One region of the Sphingomonas adhaesiva genome, then DNA from elsewhere that is predicted to be linked to it. Evidence: riboswitches for the same ligand, from Rfam matches in the RefSeq annotation. Region 1 holds a riboswitch; the other holds the start of a gene.
The links. A riboswitch is a leader RNA that binds a small molecule or an ion and turns the genes downstream of it on or off. The one in region 1 is predicted to bind cobalamin.

Region 1 (3,407 bases):
TTGACGATCGCCACCGGGGCCAGCGCCGTCACCCAGCGCCGCAGCCAGCCCGCGGCCTGCGCGTCCTTCAACGAGGGGGCGAACAGCGCCAGCACGTCATAACCACGCGCCTCGAACCCGCGCTGCAGGGCCGCGACCGGATGGCAATCCGCGGCGGTCACATAGGAACGGTAGAAGACGATCAGGACAAGCGGCCGCGCCGCCACAAGCGCGACGGCGGCCGGGCAGGCGATGCCCGCCTCCGCCTGCCAGCCGCCGACCGGGGCGAGCGCGCGGGTGGCGGCGAACGGCGCCACGTCATAGCCCGCCGCCCTCGCGACGCCGGTCAGCGCCGCGCGCATCGCCGCCGCGCCGCCGAGGTCGCACCATTCGGCCAGTCTCCGCAGCGTATGCACCGCCACGGTGGACGCCGCGTCGAGCCGCTCGTCGGGGCGTCCGTCCGCCGGGATCACCGCCAGCGCGATACCCCGGCGACGGGCGAGCGCCTCCACCTGTTGCAGCCCGTAGCTCCAATAGCCCGCACCGCCGATCAGCCGGATCAGGATGCCGCGCGCACCCGACAGGGTGCGCTCGACATAGGTATCGACCGACAGGGGGTGGGTCAGGTCGGACAGGTTGGCGACTCGCAGGCTCGGCAGCGCCCCCGCGTCCGCGCCCGGCACGGCCTCGCGCCACCCGGCGGCGAACGCCGCCAGGTCGCTGTCGGAGAACGACAGAACCACCAGGTCGGCGGCGTCCTGCCCCAGGTCCCGGGGCGACGCGCTCTCCTCCAGCCCGCGGGTCTCGCGGAATACGACGTGCATCGCGCGCTCAGCCGTGCAGCGCGGTCCGTACCACCGCGGCGTTCAGCCGGTCACGCTCGGCGATCACCACCAGCCGGGTGGCGCGCGGCTCCCCCGCCCTCCAGGCGCGGTCGTAATGGGTGCGCACGCGCGCGCCGACCGCCTGCACCAGCAACCGCATCGGCTTGCCCGCGACCGCGGCATAGCCCTTCACGCGCAGGACGTCGCCGGTTCGGCCCAGTGCCTCGATCCGGGCGGCGAGGTCGTCGGGCACCGCGATCTCGCCCAGGTCGATGACGATGCTGTCGAAATCGTCGTGTTCGTGATCGTCCTCGCCATCGTGGTGCGAGGGGCGCGCGGCGATGTCGTCCTCTGCCGCCGCGCCGATGCCGAGCACGACGTTGGGGTCGATCACGCCATCGGTCAGCTCGATCACCGGCAGCGCGCGCGGTGTTTCCGCCGCGATCACCCCCCGGGCAGCCGCGATGCCGTCGGTCCCGGCGAGGTCGCATTTGGTCAGCAGCACCATGTCCGCGCAGGCGAGCTGGTCCTCGAACACCTCCGACAGCGGGGTTTCGTGGTCGATGCCGGGATCGGCCGCGCGCTGCGCGTCCAGCGCGGTCACGTCGGGGGCGAAGCGACCCGCCGCCACCGCCTCCGCATCGGCCAGCGCGATCACGCCGTCGACGGTGATGCGCGATCGGATCGCGGGCCAGTCGAACGCCTTCAGCAACGGCTTGGGCAGCGCGAGCCCCGACGTTTCGATCAGGATGTGGTCGGGACGCGGATCGAGCGCCAGCAGCGTCTCCACGGTCGGAATGAAGTCATCGGCGACGGTGCAGCAGATGCAGCCGTTGGCGAGCTCGACGATGTTCTCCGCCGGGCAATCGGGGATCGCGCAGCCCTTCAGGATGTCGCCATCGACCCCCAGCGTCCCGAATTCGTTGACGACGACCGCCAGCCGGCGGCCGCCGGCCTGGCGGATCAGATGGCTGATGAGCGTCGTCTTCCCCGCGCCCAGAAAGCCGGTGACGATGGTGACGGGCACCTTGGACAGATCGGACATACGTTTCCCCCGGCGCGTGCAACGACCGGCAGGGACCGACATGTCGCACGGCGCGAGCCCGGCGGGGCGCCGATAGCCCTCCGCACCACGCACCGATGCGGCCCCCGCCACACAGGTTCGTCGCTCAGACGGAGAACCGTGCCGCGGCCATCCCCTGGACCGAAGCAAGAGCGACCATATCGCCGGCAGGTCTCCTGGCTTGCGGGTCAAAGCTGGGGTGTCGCCTTCCCAGGGGGCATCCGCAGATGCTCTCCCAGTGGCCGCTCCGATGCGGAGCATGACGCCTTCGCTCACCGCTCACAGTTGCAGGGACAGCCGCGGATTTGGGGGAGGTCCCCCGCACCGCATTCCCATTCAAGCCCCTCGCGGGGCACCGGCGCGATCATCGAAAGCCGCAACGGCTTTCGAGCCGTTCCTTAACGCGGCGTCGCAGAATTGCCAATTCCGATTGAGCCTCTCGCCGTCGAATGTGCGCACGGTGGCGCACGACATTTCCATAGACTAATGCGAGTCACTAGCATTTGACGTTGCAGATCGGGCTTTTGTCTCTTAATGCGACTGCGAATCATTAATGAATGGGGGTTGCATGTTGCTGACGCTCGCGGCGATGATCGCGTTATCGGAGCCCGCCGCGCCGGGCGACGCGCCGGCGGAGGCGCGGGACATCGTCGTTACCGCAACACGCGCGCCGATCGAGGCGCAGGACGCGCCGGTCACCGTCTCGGTCAAGGACGCGGACGAGATCGCCGAGGAGCTGGCGACCGACATCAAGGACCTGGTCCGCTTCGAGCCGGGGATCAGCGTTCGTCGTGCCCCGGCGCGTTTCGGCGCGGCGCAGGGCGTGACGGGGCGCGCCGGCAACGAGGGGTTCGTCGTGCGGGGCATCGGCGGCAACCGCGTGCTGATCCAGGTCGACGGCGTACGCGTGCCTTACGGCTTTAGTTTCGGAGCGCAGGATGTCGGACGCGGTGATTACGTCGACATCGGGCTCATCAGGTCGGTCGAATTCCTGCGCGGACCCGCTTCGGCGCTGTACGGCAGTGACGGACTGGCGGGCGCGGTCAGTTTCACGACCAGCGATCCGGCCGATATTCTCGGGGCGAAGTCCTTCGGCGGGTCGCTGCGGACGCAGTATAATTCGGCCGACGACGAGTTCACCCAGTCGGCGGTGGTGGCGGGACGAACGGGCGCGGTGTCGGCGATGCTGGCCTATACCCGCCGTGACTTTTCCGAGCTGAAGAACAAGGGCGATGTCGAGGGCACCGGCGTCACCCGCACCGCGCCCAATCCGCAGGACGGACAGGCCAACGCGTTGATGGGCAAGCTGGTCTGGGACGTCGCGCCCGGCCAGCGTCTGCGCGCCACCGGCGAATATCTCGACAACCGGCTGGCAACCGACGTGCTGACCGGCATCAACGCCAGCGTGGCGGGATCGCAGGCGCGCGATACCGGCAAGCGCTGGCGCGGCGCGCTCGACTGGACCTATGACGGCATTGGTATCGTCCAGTTTGCGCGGGCGGCGGTCTATGTTCAGGACGCCGCGAACCGCCAGTTCAGCG
Region 2 (3,407 bases), 300 kb from region 1:
CGATCCGTGCACGCCGCAACACGCGGGTCGCCGTCGCCTTCGTCGTCGCGACCGCGGCGCAAGCGGCGCTCGTGCTGGCGGCGCAGCACCAGGCCGACCTGATCCTGCCGCTTGCCCCCGGCTTGGTCACGCTGGTCGCCGCCGCGATCCTCGCTGCGACCCGCAACGTCATGCGCGAGATGCACGCCGCGCGCCTCACCGACGAGGCGACCGGCCTGCCCAACCGCCGCGCCTTCCCCGCCACGACCCGCCCGGTCGCGGTCGCGCAGATCACGAACCTCGACGCGCTGGGCGCGGTCCTCGGCAGCGATCTGGTCGCGCAGGCGATCGTCCGCACCGCGGAGCGGATGCGGCTGGGCGCGGCCGACAACGCCGCCTTTCGCATCGGCAGCGATCAGCTCGCCTTCGCGCTGTCCGACGATCAGCCGGTCGAGGACAGCATCGCCGCGCTGCGCGCCATCCTGCTCGAGCCGGTCGAGGTCGCGGGACGCAAGGTCGACGTGGCCGTGGCGATCGGCGTCGCCGAACAGGGCGACCTCGCCGCCGCGGCGCTCGCGGCCGGCACCGCCGCCGGCGAGGGGCGCTTCTGGATGCTCTCCGCGATCGATCGCACCAGCCTGGAGCGCGACATTTCGCTGATGGGCGAGCTGGACCGCGCGATCGGCGCCGGGGAGATACTGGTCCATTACCAGCCCAAGCTCGCGCTCGCGACCGGCCGCATCGCCAGTGTCGAGGCGCTGGTGCGGTGGCGCCATCCCGTCCGCGGGCTGGTCCGCCCCGACCTGTTCATCCCGCTCGCCGAGCAGACCGATCGCATCGCGCCGCTGACGCTCCACGTGCTGGAAACCGTGATCCGCGACGTGCGCCACTGGCGCGACGCGGGCGAGACGATGACCGCGGCGATCAACATCTCGGCCCGGCTGCTGACGTCCGCTGCGTTCGCCGCCGCGGTCGACCGGCTGCTGGACGCGGCCGTCGTCCCCCCCGACGCGCTCATCTTCGAAGTGACCGAGTCCGCCGCCATGGCCGACACCGATGCCGCGGTCGCGACCCTCCACCATTTCCGCGACCGCGGCATCGCCATCTCGATGGACGATTACGGCACCGGCCAGTCGACGCTCAGCTACCTGCGCGAGCTGCCGCTCAGCGAGGTCAAGATCGATCGCAAGTTCGTGCAGTTCGCGCACGTCCGCGGCGACGACGCGGCGATGGTCCGCTCGACGATCGACCTCGCCCACACGCTCGGCCTGCGCGTCGTGGCGGAGGGGATCGAGGATGCCGCCAACCTGGCCTTCCTGAAGGACGCCGGCTGCGATTACGCGCAGGGCTATTTCGTCGCGCGTCCGATGGGCTTCGACGATCTGCTGCGCTTCGTCGGCACCGCCCCCGCCCGCGACGTCGCCTGACGTGGCGCCCCGTTGACGCACCGCAGCGACTGCGCCTAAGGGCGCGCCTGCGACAGGTTCCCCGCCGGGGATCAAAAGGGAACGGGGTCGAAGCCCCGGCTGCCCCTGCAACTGTGAACGGCGAGCCATCGCGCCACATGCCATTGGGACCGATCCGGTCCTGAGAAGGCGGCGCGATCCGGCATCGACCCGTAAGCCAGGAGACCTGCCCGTCGCGGTCGTTCTTCGACCGGCCAGGGTGCGCCGGACGGACGGGGGTGAACCCGCGAAACGACGAGGCCATCGACCTCCCCCGCATGTCCGGGTGGGGGCGTCGCGACGTGGGGGACTGAATGAAGAACCATCGACTGCTCAACGGGATCGCATCGATCCTGCCGGCCCTGCTGCCCGCCGCTGCGGTCGCGCAGGCGAATATCACCGCCAGCGCGCCCGATGCCGCGGCGGCGCCCGTCGTCGACACGGCGGAGGACGCCCCCGCCGGCGCGATCGTCGTCACCGCGGCGACGCGTACCCCGACCAGCATCGACCGCGTACCCGCCTCGATCACCGTGCTCGACAAGGCGACGATCGATCGCATGGGCGACCTGTCGGTGGCCGACCTGCTGGTGCGGACCCCCGGCGTCTCGCTGTCGCGCAACGGCGGCTACGGCACCGCGACACAGGTCCGCATCCGCGGTGCCGAGGCCGACGAGACCGTGGTCGTCATCGACGGCGTGAAGCTCAACGATCCCTCCGCGATCGGCGGCGCGTACAATTTCGCCAACCTGCTGACCGGCGACGCCAGCCGGATCGAGGTTCTGCGCGGCGTGCAGTCGACGCTCTGGGGCAGCCAGGCGATCGGCGGCGTCGTCAACGTCGTCACCCCGCTGCCGGAGCGCGCGCTGGAGGGCAGCGTCGACCTGGAGGGCGGCAGCCGCGATACCGTCAGCGCGCGCGCCGCGGCCGGCGGGCGCACCGGGCCGCTGGCATGGCGCGTCGGCGGACAGACGTTCTACACCCGCGGCATCTCCGCCATCGCGCCGGCCTATGGCGGACGGGAGCTCGACGGCTACCGCAACCAGTCGGTGGCGGGGCGCGCGGTGCTGGACCTCGCCTCCGGGGTCAGCGCCGACGTGCGCGGCTATTATTCGAACGGCCGCACCGATACCGACGGCTTCGGCGGCGATACGCTCGACTATGCGCTCAACCGCGAATTCGTCGGCTATGCCGGGCTGAACGTGGCGCTGCTCGACGGGCGGTTCCGCAATCGCTTCGCCTATACCTATACCAATACCGATCGCGACGATATCGACCCGACGCGTGCGCGTCCGCAGACCTTCGACGGCATCGGCCGCAATCATCGGCTGGAATATCAGGGCACGTTCGCCGTCGCCCGCGGCATCGACGCGGTCTTCGGCGTGGAGAACGAGGTCAGCCGCTTCCGCACCGTATCGCCCCCCGCCAGCCTGTCGCAGCCCGTTCCCGCCCCCGATCGGGGTCGCGCGGAAATCACCAGCGTCTACGGACAGCTCAACGCGCAGGTGCTGACCGGGCTGACGCTGACCGGGGGCGTCCGCTACGACGACAACGACCGCTTCGGCGGGCAGACGTTGTTCTCCGGCGGCGGCGTCTGGGCGCTCCCCACCGGCACCGTCATCCGGGCCAGCTATTCCGAGGGGTTCAAGGCGCCGACCCTGTATCAGCTGCTCTCGATCTACGGGAATCAGGCGCTGCGCCCCGAACGGGCCAAGGGCTGGGAGGCGGGCGTCGAGCAGCGCTTCCTCGACGGCGCCGTCACCATCGGCGGCACCTATTTCGAGCGCCGCACGCGCGACCGCATCGACTTCGCCTATTGCCCGGCGGCCGACCCGTCGCTGTGCGTGATCCCCGGCACCACGACGCCGCGTTTCGGCTATTATGCCAATGTCGTCCGTGCCTTCGCCAAGGGTGTTGAGGCGGTGGGTCACGTCGCGCTCGGCGAGCGCCTGTCGCTCGACGCCAATTACAGCTGGATCGCATCGG

Region 2: linked by a shared signal. The riboswitch ahead of PGN23_RS12845 (TonB-dependent receptor plug domain-containing protein) and the one ahead of cobW (cobalamin biosynthesis protein CobW) in region 1 are both predicted to bind cobalamin.

What each region holds. Positions count from the first base shown of each region.
Region 1 is NZ_JAQIJT010000002.1:1,669,420-1,672,826, reverse strand. It holds gene cobN (cobaltochelatase subunit CobN) at 1-803, opposite strand, end outside; gene cobW (cobalamin biosynthesis protein CobW) at 811-1,848, opposite strand; cobalamin riboswitch at 2,016-2,241, opposite strand; gene PGN23_RS14215 (TonB-dependent hemoglobin/transferrin/lactoferrin family receptor) at 2,435-3,407, shown strand, end outside.
Region 2 is NZ_JAQIJT010000002.1:1,373,016-1,376,422, forward strand. It holds gene PGN23_RS12840 (putative bifunctional diguanylate cyclase/phosphodiesterase) at 1-1,406, shown strand, start outside; cobalamin riboswitch at 1,444-1,633, shown strand; gene PGN23_RS12845 (TonB-dependent receptor plug domain-containing protein) at 1,739-3,407, shown strand, end outside.